4 regions of the Paenibacillus sp. FSL H8-0457 genome follow, and region 1 is predicted to be linked to each of the others. Evidence: riboswitches for the same ligand, from Rfam matches in the RefSeq annotation. Region 1 holds a riboswitch; each other region holds the start of a gene.

Region 1 (3,208 bases):
TCAAACAAGCGGTCATTCTCGAACTGGATCAGGATCTGCCTGATCAGAATCAGGATGACGCAGAGGGATAAGCCGGTAAAAAGCCCGTTCCATCCTCCGAACCGCTGCACCATAAGGGCAAACATCCCGCCAAGCACGCTGTAAGGAAGCAGATATCTTACGATCAGATTTCCGAACGAACGGGGCTCCCTCTCATCCAACGATTGATTTCGGGCATCGGGAGCTGACCGCCCTCCTGCCAAACCAATGATGAATACCGATAACGTATACAGTGGGTACAGGTATGAACGAACTTCAACACCCTTATAATCGACGAGATACATATGCAGAACATCGGCGGCAATGTACATGCTCCCGCCAAGGCATATCAGGAAGACTGCCCGTTTCCTTAGCTGCCCTGTGTTAAAATACAACACCAGGGTGAAGAAAATAAGCACCGTTGCGCACAGCGGGTACAGCATGTCCACCCACAGCTTTCCCCACAAGGCTTCATTCGCCAAACCGTTAAGCTCGGGCTTGATGAAATATTCCCAGCCTACCGTCATGACCGTTATGCCAACGATCACGATATCCAGCATAAACCGAACTCCCCGAAACGAACCTTGAACGTGCCGGAACAAATAAATGAGGGAACCTGCAAACAGGATGATTTCGAATCCCCAGAATAATTGAGTCAATATTGTCCGGGAAGCGCTCTCTTTCCCCAGCCAAAAATAACAAGCATCGATGATTCGAGCCGAGGCATCCGCCATCAGCCCGGCACTTGCGATAAGCCAAAACCTTCGAAGATGCGGCTCGTAATGCCGACTGATCCGTAGTAAATAGACGGAAGCGGCAGCGGAAGCCATAATGACTAGAACACGCTGAAGCAATAAAGCATCAGGCATCCACAGAACGGTCATTATCTGAATGAATGCATATATGATGGCGAGTCGAATCCACAGATGATCTGCTGGAGTTGGACTCATAAGCATTCCTCCTCGGCCAAAAGGCAAGCTTTCTTCAACGCTTGTTTGTTAGGTCTTTTGAATTAATAGTTATAGTTCTCATGATACTTTTTACCCACCTAAAAGTAAAGATGAGGAAATGAAAGAAAGACCATCGATTCTACTCTATTAAACCATCGCGCCCCAAAAAATCGCCGTCCTCAAGACCCACTTGACGTATAGGGATTATGTGATAACATTTCAGTCATATCTCATATGAATCGGAAAGGGGGTTTAGCCTTGTCACAGAAACGATTGGATCATGTCGGCATTGTCGTCCGGGACCTTGAAGCCACGATTGCTTTTTACACAACCGTCGTCGGACTTGAACTGAAGGATCGCCTTACCCATACCAATGGCGTCATCCAGCTGGCATTCCTCGGATTTAACGGCAGCGACGAAACGGAAGTCGAGCTTATCCAGGGTTACAGCGACACGCTTCCTGCAGAAGGCACCGTCCATCATTTCGCAGTCAGCACCGATAACATCGAAGCGGAATATGCGCGCGTTCAGGGACTGGACGTACCTCATCTTGACGAGGAAATCGTAACGCTTCCGAACGGGTACCGCTATTTCTTCGTGCACGGTCCCGAAGGAGAATGGATTGAGTTCTTCCAGCGCTAACCGCTGGCGAACAGGATCCTTTAATTGCTTCATCCCGTGAATGGTTAACGGGGTTCATTCTTCCAACTGCACAAGCCATGTCCAATACGAAGACCTGCCTCGTTCGCATCCCTTCCGAACTAGACAGGTCTTTGCGTTAGGACTATAATAACGGATGTAACGTCCGAAACTTCATAAATCCCGGGGGAGCTGGAATTTGGCCGGCTGAGAGTGTATCCGATGATACTGACCCTTACACCTGATCTGGGTAATGCCAGCGTAGGAAGTCCATGTTTGCGGCAGCTATGATTTGCCGTGGTATACACTTACGCCGTCATGCGTCCTGATATCATTCAGGGCGCTTTTTTTGTGGAGTTAACGAGGTCATAGAAAGAGAAAGAGAATTCAAAGGAGAGAAGACACGATGAAGAAGGGAAAATGGATGGCACTGCTTCTCGCTTGCGCCCTGCTGATGGTTGCGGCGGGATGCGGTACAGGCGGACAGAACGAAAATACAGGTACCGAAGGCGCAGACGGCCAGGCAGCCGAAAAGCTCCGCGACGTACAGCTGATGCTCGATTGGTCGGCCAACACAAACCACACCGGACTGTATGCAGCCAAGGAGCTCGGGTATTATGAGGAAGAAGGGCTTAACGTCCAGATCGTCCAGCCGGGGGCGGGCGGAACGGATACGCTGGTCGCATCCGGCAAGGTGCCGTTTGGCATCAGCTACCAGGAAGGCGTCACGCTTGCCAGAACCCAAGGCCTGCCGCTTGTCTCCATTGCGGCGATTATTCAGCATAATACATCCGGCTTTGCCGCCCCCAAGGACAAGGGGATCGTCAAGGCTGGCGATTTTGAAGGGAAATCCTACGGCGGCTGGGGCTCGCCTGTTGAGGAAGCCGTCATGAAATCCATCATGGAGATCGACGGTGCCGATGTCAGCAAAGTAAATATGGTTAACATGGGCGATGCCGATTATTTTACGGCCGTCAAACGCGATATTGATTTTGCCTGGATCTTCTATGCCTGGACCGGTATCGAAGCCGAGCTCCGGAACGAGCCACTTGACATGATCTATGTGAAGGACTACTCCGAGCAGCTTGACTATTACACGCCGGTGATCGTAACGAACGAGAAGCTGATCCAGGAGGACCCGGAGCTTGTCAAAGCATTCATGCGGGCGACCTCAAAAGGATACGACTATGCGATTCAACATCCTGAGGATGCGGCTGCCCTGCTGACGAAGGCCGTTCCCGAACTGGATGCCGAGCTGGTTCTTGCCAGCCAGAAATGGCTGAGTCCCCGCTATCAGGATGATGCTGCCCGCTGGGGCGAGCAGAAAGCCGAAGTATGGTCGGGGTATGCAGACTGGATGTTTGAACGCAAGCTGCTCGAGAAGGAGCTTGATGCGGACAGCGCCTTCACCAATGAATTTTTACCGGAGAAACCATAGGATGCATTTAATTAGGAAGAGAGACGCCTGTCCGGCAGGCTGGCTCTCTTCCATTACAATATAGCTTGCATGAAAGGATGAGTTTAGATGGCAAACACCCTCTTGAGCATACAAGTGATACCCAGAACGCCGGATGGAGGCGACAGCATTCCTTATGTGGATG
Region 2 (3,208 bases), 2.9 Mb from region 1:
GGATAATTCTTCAGCATTCTGAGGGTCGCCTCGAATCCTCCCGGGTGGGCACTGCCCATGCCTAATCTGGAGAGCATGTGAATGTAATTCATCTCATCTATCCCTTCTTCCTTATCGTCAATGCGGGTAATCGTTTATTTACCATATGATTCAGGTACGTTTGGGGTTTTTGTTGAATTTAATATTTTGAGCCCTTTTTTGTGGCGGATGAGAGAATTACTGGAGGAAACGGCCATGAGACTGGAACCGATGGAGGCAGCGATACGCGTCATGCAACGAAATTATCCCCACTGCTTGCTTGCCGTACTTGGCGGCAGCGCGAGCAGTGGTGAATATAATGAACAATCCGATCTGGACATCATCATCATTGAACGGGACGGATATGACTTCAGCAGGAAGACGATCGAGGCGCATGGCTGGATCGCGGAAATATTCATATTGTCCTTATCCTCCTATCGCGAATATTTCGACGAGGGAGTGCTGGCGGCGAATCCGTCTTTGCAGCGGATGGTCGCCGAAGGTACGGTGCTGCGTTCGTTGCCTGAGGGAGAAGAGGTGCGGGCGGATGCCCGGAATGATTTGAATTACGGCCCCATGCCCTTGTCGTCGAGCGATATTGCCGAATACCGCTACATCCTGACCGAGTTTTTGCTGGACTTGACAAGTCCCCGCAGGGAAGGCGAAAAATGGTTTACTGTACACAAAATAGCGTCGACTCTATGCGAATTCGTGCTGAGGGCAAACCGGGAGTGGACAGGTGAAGGAAAGATGCTGTTCCGTTTGTTCAACCGCTATAGCCCAGCCTTGGGGGATCGACTGGAGGCAGCGCTTCTGGCGATTTATCGGGAGGACGATCCTGCGGACCTTATTACATTGACGGAGGAAGCGCTCAGCCCGTACGGAGGCAGGCTGCTGGTCGGTTATGAGGAATAAATAAGCCCTGCATAAAAAAAGAGGGGGGACATTAGCCGTGACGCTCGCCCGCCATAAGCAATAAGATAATAACGTGATTAACTCACGTCATTCTTTTAAATCCAGGAGGGATCTTCATGAGCGGAGCATACGGCGGCGCATGGGGCAATTCAGTAGGAACTATATTGGTTCTCTTTATCCTGCTCGTAATCATCTTGAGTGCTTGGGTTTAAACACCGTCAATATTATTGCCTTTATCTGTTGGAAAGGACCTTAAGCTTTGGCTTTGGGGGATGGGCTGTGGGCCGAAACCACCGCGGTCATGACCAGATGGCTGCTGTCGGATTGAATCGCATGTTGGAACGCGTCTTCGAGTGATCCGAACACCCGGGACAACGCCCCGTCCAATCGGCTGGCGTAATGAACGCTTCCACCGAATGTGCCCGCTGCCTTCGCACGATCCACTTCTGCGTAAATGACATCCATGTAATTGGCGCTACCCATCGGGTAAAGCGCGAATTGGCAGGCCGTTTCGATATCGGCGTGTTCCCCGATATCGTGGTTTAAGCGGGTCGAATCCTCATTCATATACGCATCGGCATCCGTATCGCCTGGGCAGCCGATAGAATAAGTACCGTTAAACACAGTGTGCACGCCGCTAGCCGCGGCATGAGCGAATACTGCTCTCGTCACATCAAACACATGCTCCGCACGTCCGCGAATACAAGTGCTTACATCATCCGTTTGGATCCAGACCTTTTCCGAATCCACGGAACGAAGCGCTTCCGTGATCACTTCCACGAACCGATCCGTCATGGGAAATACCGAGAACCGGCAACCCACGATCCGGCTGGTTCCGCATACAAGCTCATTCATAAATTTTTTTCCTCCCCATCGTATAAGTCCACGCAAAAAAACCGCACCCCATGAAGAAGTGCAGTTATGCCTACGCAAAGAAATAAACATAAATGCTACACTTCCCCACGCTAGTATGATCTAGATCGGGTGATAAGGGTTAACGGCGGTCCGCCGTCTCTCAGCACATGGCACCCCTAGTACAGCCAAACATCAAATATGCAGTTGGTATCAAGCCGGCTCCAAGAACTTCTGAAGATCAGAAGGCGAAAGGCCTGCTTCCTGTGTTATTGTATCGCTTTGCCGGCAGGTTTTCAATGGCAGGGCACCATAAAAAAGCCGCCTATTCCAATCCTCAGGGCTTGGGTAGGCGGCTTAGGCCAGCTATGGCTTACTTGTATACCTTCACGCGATCTTCAAGCGGCGCAAATTCTTTTTCGCCCGGATCTGCAACCGGTTTGCCGAAAGGCATTTGAGCGATCAGCTTCCAGTTTTCCGGAATGTTCCATTCGGACTTCACTTTCTCGTCGATCAACGGGTTGTAATGCTGGAGGGATGCGCCCAGGCCTTCTGCCTCGAGGGACGTCCATACCACGAATTGCAGCATGCCGCTGGATTGGTTCGACCAAACCGGGAAATTGTCGGCATACAGCGCGAACTTTTGCTGCAGGTCGGCAACTACGTTATTGTCCTCGAAGAAGAGAACAGTGCCGTATCCAGCGCGGAATGCGCCCATTTTTTCAGCTGTGGATTTGAAAGCCTCTTCGTCTCCGACAACCTCTTTCAGGATGCCTTCGGTCAGGTTCCACAGTTTGTCATGCTGTTCGCCAAGCAGTACAACGACGCGTGCGCTTTGGGAGTTGAAAGAAGACGGAGTATATTTAACGGCTTCGTTAACAATCTCCTGGATGCGTTCGTCGGAAATGACCGGGTCTTTGCTGATGGCATAATGGGAACGGCGATGCTTAAGTGCTGCTGAAAAATCTTTAGACATTGAAAAAAACCTCCTGATGTAATCATGTTTGCATAAGCCTGATAACAAAGATGTCCTTTAATTCAAGCAAATATGCATGTTGAGTTGAATTGCTGTCGTTGAATTATCATTCCACATTAACTTACGTTTAGTTAGAAATAATAATTATGTTAGCATATTAATATAACTTAGAGGGATTGTCAACGCTTCGAAGGAAAGTTAATTTATATTTTTTATACCCGGTTACTGAGAATTAAATCAGCTTCTACATACGTATGTATTTCGGGAACCGCGAATCCAAGCGGCTCAGCCTCGGGGATATAAAGTTTATCTCTGCGAAACTCCATATTATGAACAAATCATGAACAAATGATACTTGGATGAACCAATTAAATGATTTTCATTCTCAATTATACTTGTCGACTGAGAATGAGAATGATATAATCCATATCAGAACGCAATTGATAA
Region 3 (3,208 bases), 1.8 Mb from region 1:
GCCTTCGCTTCATCCGGCGGCATTTGGTCCACCAGCAGCGAGTACATCACCTCATCGCCGATACGTTCCGTCAGAAACTGAAGCTCCGGATTCTGAAACACGAATCCGATTTGGCGCAGCTGCCGCTCTCTCTTCTTCCGCACTTTCCTGCGCTTGCCCTGGATGACCTCCTCCCCGCAGAGCACATAGGTCCCTTCGGCGCGCAGGAGCCCCATCAAACTGAGCAGCAGCGAGCTTTTGCCTGCGCCGTTCGGCCCGATCACCGCAATGAAATCTCCGGGGTATACCTCAGCCGAAGGAAGAGAGACGACCGGTTTCTCCCATCGCAGTCCCCGGAAATCATCTAACCGAATGACAGGCTCCCCAAGGTGGGCATACGTTGAGTCTGCCTCAGGTATGAGACTTCCCAGCTCATCGCCTGGCGCGTCTACCGGAGCAAACAGCTCCCGTCCTACCCGAGACTCCGCATAATCCTCCCATACGCCGGGATACCAGATGCCATACGCCTGAAGCTCGCGCGCATACTCGGCGAATATCGCTGCCGGCGGACCATCGCCCAGAATGGCGCCATCCGGGGTGAACAGCACCACGCGGTCCACGTATTGGGCCATTTCTTCAATCCGGTGCTCCACGATAATCAGCGTACGCCCTTCCGATACGGCCTTCACCGCTGACCAGATTTGCTCCCTGCCTTCCGGGTCGAGCAGGGCGGACGGCTCATCGAGGAACAGCACCTCCGGCTCCAGCAGAAGGGCCGAAGCCAGCGCAAGCCTCTGCTTCATCCCCTGCGACAGATGACCGATCGGCATATGCAGCTCCTGAAGGTCAAGCCCAACCTCATGCAGGACGGCTTGCATTCGCTCCTTCATCTCGTCGCGGGGAACGCTGAGGTTCTCCAGCACGAAGGCCAGCTCTTCATCCACGTACGGCATGCAGAACTGGGTATCCGGATCTTGGAATACATATCCCCAAGAGCGAGGCACCAGCTGGGCTTCGCATTTCATCGGCACCTCCGTGGCGCGGGGAATCATCCCGCTAAGCACCTGAAGCAGCGTAGATTTGCCGCAGCCGCTCGGACCGAGCAGCAGCACCTTTTCCCCGCGGGCAGCCGAGAAGGACAAGTCCTTAAACATCAAACGCTCCTCGCCCGGATACTTCAGGCGCAATCCCTCCACATGCACGGCCTGCTCCGTAACCGCCTCGGCGGTTGAAGACGAAACCAAGCGGGCGGCGGTTTTAGACATGGCGCGGATCATCCAGTGCTTCATAATCCTTCTTGGACGCAGGGCGCAGCAGGGATGTGACGCCCGTACGGTCCAACGCTTTGGCCAGCAGCAGCATGAGCAAGCCGGCAATGACGGCGCCGCTGAGAATCCGCATGCCATACTTGGCAAGGAACATCCAGGTCTGAAGATCATCGGTATAACTGTAATAGAAGTCCATCACCATCGAGCCGACCGCCGCGCCGGCCCCGGCAATCGCCACCGTCCACGCCGAGGTGCTCCGGTAACGGAACGCCGCGAATACCAATTCCGCGCCCAGCCCTTGAATGAGACCGTACAGCAGCAGCGTCAGTCCCCAGCCGCTCCCGAACAGCACTTCCACGTGGGCCGCCGCCACCTCCGCGATGATGGCCACTCCCGGCTTGCGGATCAGCAGGTAAGCGAGCGTGGCCGCTGCGAACCACATGCCGTATAACAGTTCATCCGCTTCGAAGAACAGCGGTTTCAGCAGATTGTAAACCGATCCCCAGAAGTGATAAATGACGCCAAGCACCAGCGATACCAGCACCGTCACCAAAATATCGCTTAATCGCAGCCCTTTTCTAGGCTGTACCCCCAATTTCTCTTGCACAGACGTTCCCATAACAACACATTCCCCTCTCCACCGCTTTTTTTGTATAAACACAACAAAAAACCGTCTGGAAAAACGCGCAGACGGAAAAATAGGCCCTATGTAGGCAGGGTCGGATATTCTCTACGCTGGCATTACCCAGTTCAGATTAACGGTCAACAGCGGATAGCAGCTGCAATCTCAGCCTGATTCACTCAAGCCCCCGTATTCCCTATTCGGTTTCATGTTAATCTTAAAATACACATTCGTTCCCCAATTAGCAAGAACCTTTTTTCAAAAATGGCTATTTATTGATTTCCGGCTCATTCTATGTCAATATCAGAGTGATTGGCTTTTCCACCAACGTTTTATTGCCGACACCTATGCACAAAGGAGAATGACATGGCTAAACAATTGCTGCGTCTGATGACCGAGCTGTCCTCCCGCAAGTGGCTGTCCCGCATCATGGGGCATTGTTCCCACAGCCGGCTGAGCCGTCATCTAATACCTGCATTTATACGAATCTACCAAATCCCGGCGCATGAAGCGGAGAAGGAGATCCACGAATACCGTTCGCTGAACGAATTCTTTTCCCGCCGGTTAAAAATAGGCCTCCGCGCCATAGACGACACCGCCGATGCCATGGTAAGCCCCGTCGATGCCACGATTTCGGCGATGTGCGCCGTCAACGCCGGCACCATCCTCAGCGTCAAGGGACAGGATTATACCCTGAGCGAGCTGCTCGCCAAGTCACCGAGAATGGAGAATTATATCAACGGTTATGCATTCGTATTGTATTTAAGCCCCACCGACTATCATCGCATACATTCCCCGGTAACCGGCATTCAAGCGGAAAGCGAGCATTTGAAGGGCCGGGTATACCCCGTGAACGATTTTGCGATGACCCATATCCGGAACGTGCTCAGCCGCAACGAGCGCCTCATTACCTATATTGCCCATGAATTCGGCGAAGTTGCGGTCGTGAAGGTCGGAGCCATGAACGTAAGCAGCATCCGTTATGCCGACGAGAGCGTGAAGAAATACGACATTGGCGACGAACTTGCGTACTTTGAATTCGGCTCTACCGTCGTGCTCTTGACGGAGAACGGCACGTTTACACCCCGCGGTGACTTGGAACCGGGCTCCAAGGTGAAGATGGGAGAACTGCTCGGTTTGCTGCACCCTTCCACAGCCCGAAAAGGGTAATTCCTTTCAGCTTCCAAGCATGCGCTTTAAGCTAAGTCCATGAAACATTCGACGGATGAAGGATTACCGCCTGCTCAGCAGCCGGTAAATGATCCGCTGAAACAGCCGATCTGGCAGCAGTCCCTTGATCCGCGCGGTCAGCCGCGTGCCTCGGGGCAGCGTATAGCGG
Region 4 (3,208 bases), 610 kb from region 1:
TCTGAGCCAACCGCTTCAATCTGCTCCGCAGTTGCTTCGGGCGGCAGCGGATATACGCCGTGAACCCCCAAGGTATTCTGCACCGTGATCGCGGTAATCGCCGACATGCCGTACACGCCGAGTTCCTGGAAGGTTTTCAGATCGGCCTGAATGCCGGCGCCGCCACCGCTGTCAGACCCGGCAATCGTCAGGGCACGGGGTATGCTAGCCTCGCTCATCGCGTGCCTCCAGCCGCCGCCGCTCCCGCTTCCAACACAGCGGCATACCCTTCCAGCGATCCTGGATGAAGCTTCGCCAGCTCGTCCAGGAAGGTTATCTGGAAGCTTCCCGGTCCCAGATCTGCCGTTCGCTCCGCAGCTTTCGCCGCCGCGGCCCCATAGAAGGCCAGACCCGCCGTACCTGCAAGCAGCAGGTTCGCTTCCACCGCGGCAAAGGCTCCCAGCACCGAGGTCAGCAGGCAGCCTGCGCCAGTCACCTTCGTAAGCAGCGCATCCCCTCCGGTAATGATGCGCACTTCCGTTCCATCGGTAATCACGTCCTCTTCACCGGTAATGGCCACGATCGTGCCTAACTCGCGCGCAGCCCGCACGGCCAGCTCGGCATGATTGCCGCCTGCGCTATTGCCTGCGTCTACGCCCTTGATCTCGCGGACCTCCCCGATAAGGTAAGCGACTTCAGCCGCATTTCCGCGCACGAGCGAAACCTTCACCTCGCTTAGGATCCGCAGCGCCGACTCCGTCCGCAAACGGGTCGCTCCCGCGCCGACCGGGTCCAGCAGCACCGGCACGCCATGGGCATTCGCCGATTGTCCCGCGATCATCATCGCATCCACCAGCTCGCGGTTCAGCGTGCCGATGTTCAATACGAGCGCGCCCGCGATGGCGGCCATATCCGCCACTTCCTCCGGCGCGTAAGCCATCACCGGCGACGCGCCCAGCGCGTACAAGCCGTTAGCCGTAAAATTCGTAACCACCACGTTCGTCATATTGTGAACGAGGGGGCTCGTCTGCTGTACCTTCGTTAAAAGCGCCGAAACCTCTTTTTCCCATGAACGCATTTTATATCAGCCTCTCTTCGCTATAATGGAATTCCATGTGCTTGTGAACATCGCTCTTTACAGCACGGCAGCCTCCAGCTGCACCGGCCACTCCTCCTGCTTATAAGCCATGTCCCAGAACAGATACTCCAGCTGGCTGCTCAGCATAAAATGCTCCCTCATCCGTTCCCGCTCGGCTGCCGTCGTACCCTCCGCCCATGCATCGACACGGTCGCAGAACTTGGCTGTTGCGTCTTCCCCCCGGTTTCCGTAAAAAGAAATCCAGTCGTAAAACGGATGGGAGGCATCCGGCTTCACCTCATTCAACAGCTTGCGGCCAATCTCCAGGTACGTCCATGGGCACGGCAGCAGCACGGCCATAATCTCGCCCAAACTACCCTCATGCGCCACCGTCAGCATATGACGGATGTAATGATGCGCGGACGGAGCCAGCGGATATCCCTGCAGCTCTTCATAGGTCACCCCGGCGGCTGCGCAAAAATTCTGATGCGGGTGCACCTCGCTGTGCAGGATGAATGAAATCTGTTCGTTAAAGGCCGCGATCTCTTCCCGGCTGGTCGATTTGGATATGGCTATTCCGTAAATCCGCATGTAGGCATTCAAATACTCAAAATCCTGCTTCACATAGTGAATCAGCTGCTCCCGCTCCAGATTCCCCTCGGCAATGCCTTTTACGAAGGGATGATCGAAGATTGCTTGAAAAATGCCTCCCGCCTGCTGACGGAGCGCTTGCGTGAAACTCATGTTTGTCCCCACCTCCAACATATTGAAGAGCAGGAAGTCCGTAAGACACGACTTTTCAGACAACGCTAAAAAGCCGCCCCGAAAACTGGAGCGGCTTCGTCAACAAGCCCGGGTGCGCCAAAAAAACGCACCGAGACCTCATATTCGAAGGCTCCACTTTCCTACGCTAGTACGAACTAGATCAGGTTCAAAGGGTCCAAGATACGCTCTTGTCTCAGCCGCCAACGGCTCCCCTAGTGGACTTCCTATTCTTTTGTCTAATACTGTACATAGGTTTGGGGGTGGTGTCAAACGTTAACAGTTTGTGGACGGAACCTCAAGCTCGAACCTTCCTCCGACCGCGTGATTGTGACGATGTACGGTGGCGGCTGTCTTTTCGCAAGATAAAAACGCAGGCTACCCCAAACTCATACCGGAAACACTGACGCTCGGCTGTCATATATGCCCCCGCATAATGAGTGCATAAGCGCAATTCAAATAAATGAAGTTTAAAGGAGCGAGCGTATTTATGACGAACCAACCGAAAGCGGTTAAACCCATTCCGGATGGCTACACCTCCGTGACGCCGTGGATCATCTCAAGAAACTCCGCAGCGCTGATCGATTTCCTCAAACAAGCATTCCGAGCCGAAGAGCTTGCCCGCGTCTATGTTGGCGATGGTGTCATCGGCCATGCCGAGGTCCGAATCGGAGATGCCGTCGTCATGATGTTTGATGCAAAGCCGGAATGGCCGGATAGCCCGGCATACCTCCGTTTGTATGTTGAGGATTGCGATGACGTGTATCGGCAAGCGCTGGCCGCAGGAGCGGTCTCGGTGACGGAGCCAACGACCTTGTTCTTCGGCGATCGGGTGGGACGGGTACGGGACCCGTTCGGCAACTTATGGTGGGTACAGACACGAATGGAGGACCTCACTCCGGTGGAAATGGAACAGCGTGCCCAAGACCCGGAATACATCCAAGCGATGACCTATGTTGCAGGGGCGGAGATCGTGGTGAAGATGTCGTAAAAAGTTACCGTGAAGCGAGCGTTATCACAGGGAGGACATGGGTGGATTCGGTGTCCCAAGGGTATGCATGGATGGCTGCCGACCAAAACAACTTAGAACAGCATAACTTAAAGCAGCTATGGATTAGAGGTAGAAACCTGGGGGACACAAAGTAGTATATAGTAGGTGCTATTACTGGTCTTGGTGCTACTACTGGTCTTGTGCGACTACTGGTCTTGGGGCGACCGCTCGAGGACAAACGGACTGAGGATACGTTATTTAGCTGAATAGGCGTAATTTTTGATGGCTAACGGACACCAGATACGTAATTTGTAGAGTATGATGGCAAATAGGCTCCTTATTGAGGTAATAGGGGATCGGTATCCTGTGTCCGTCCGTTAGATCCAAGAATCGAGGGT

The links. A riboswitch is a leader RNA that binds a small molecule or an ion and turns the genes downstream of it on or off. The one in region 1 is predicted to bind thiamine pyrophosphate.
Region 2: linked by a shared signal. The riboswitch ahead of MHI43_RS21840 (YkoF family thiamine/hydroxymethylpyrimidine-binding protein) and the one ahead of MHI43_RS03120 (ABC transporter substrate-binding protein) in region 1 are both predicted to bind thiamine pyrophosphate.
Region 3: linked by a shared signal. The riboswitch ahead of MHI43_RS27335 (ECF transporter S component) and the one ahead of MHI43_RS03120 (ABC transporter substrate-binding protein) in region 1 are both predicted to bind thiamine pyrophosphate.
Region 4: linked by a shared signal. The riboswitch ahead of tenA (thiaminase II) and the one ahead of MHI43_RS03120 (ABC transporter substrate-binding protein) in region 1 are both predicted to bind thiamine pyrophosphate.

Annotation. Positions count from the first base shown of each region.
Region 1 covers NZ_CP150293.1:713,636-716,843, reverse strand. Annotated here, with positions in the region: gene MHI43_RS03130 (GGDEF domain-containing protein) at 1-968, opposite strand, end outside; gene MHI43_RS03125 (VOC family protein) at 1,227-1,610, shown strand; TPP riboswitch at 1,783-1,892, shown strand; gene MHI43_RS03120 (ABC transporter substrate-binding protein) at 2,014-3,045, shown strand; gene MHI43_RS03115 (MTH1187 family thiamine-binding protein) at 3,133-3,208, shown strand, end outside.
Region 2 covers NZ_CP150293.1:4,918,294-4,921,501, reverse strand. Annotated here, with positions in the region: gene MHI43_RS21855 (class I SAM-dependent methyltransferase) at 1-92, opposite strand, end outside; gene MHI43_RS21850 (nucleotidyltransferase domain-containing protein) at 235-933, shown strand; gene MHI43_RS21845 (hypothetical protein) at 1,050-1,145, shown strand; gene MHI43_RS21840 (YkoF family thiamine/hydroxymethylpyrimidine-binding protein) at 1,186-1,788, opposite strand; TPP riboswitch at 1,874-1,976, opposite strand; gene MHI43_RS21835 (nitroreductase family protein) at 2,159-2,761, opposite strand.
Region 3 covers NZ_CP150293.1:6,083,905-6,087,112, forward strand. Annotated here, with positions in the region: gene MHI43_RS27330 (ABC transporter ATP-binding protein) at 1-1,244, opposite strand, end outside; gene MHI43_RS27335 (ECF transporter S component) at 1,237-1,866, opposite strand; TPP riboswitch at 1,958-2,070, opposite strand; gene asd (archaetidylserine decarboxylase) at 2,236-3,039, shown strand; gene MHI43_RS27345 (oxidoreductase) at 3,103-3,208, opposite strand, start outside.
Region 4 covers NZ_CP150293.1:1,318,760-1,321,967, reverse strand. Annotated here, with positions in the region: gene thiD (bifunctional hydroxymethylpyrimidine kinase/phosphomethylpyrimidine kinase) at 1-218, opposite strand, end outside; gene thiM (hydroxyethylthiazole kinase) at 215-1,057, opposite strand; gene tenA (thiaminase II) at 1,115-1,801, opposite strand; TPP riboswitch at 1,943-2,046, opposite strand; gene MHI43_RS05660 (VOC family protein) at 2,310-2,810, shown strand.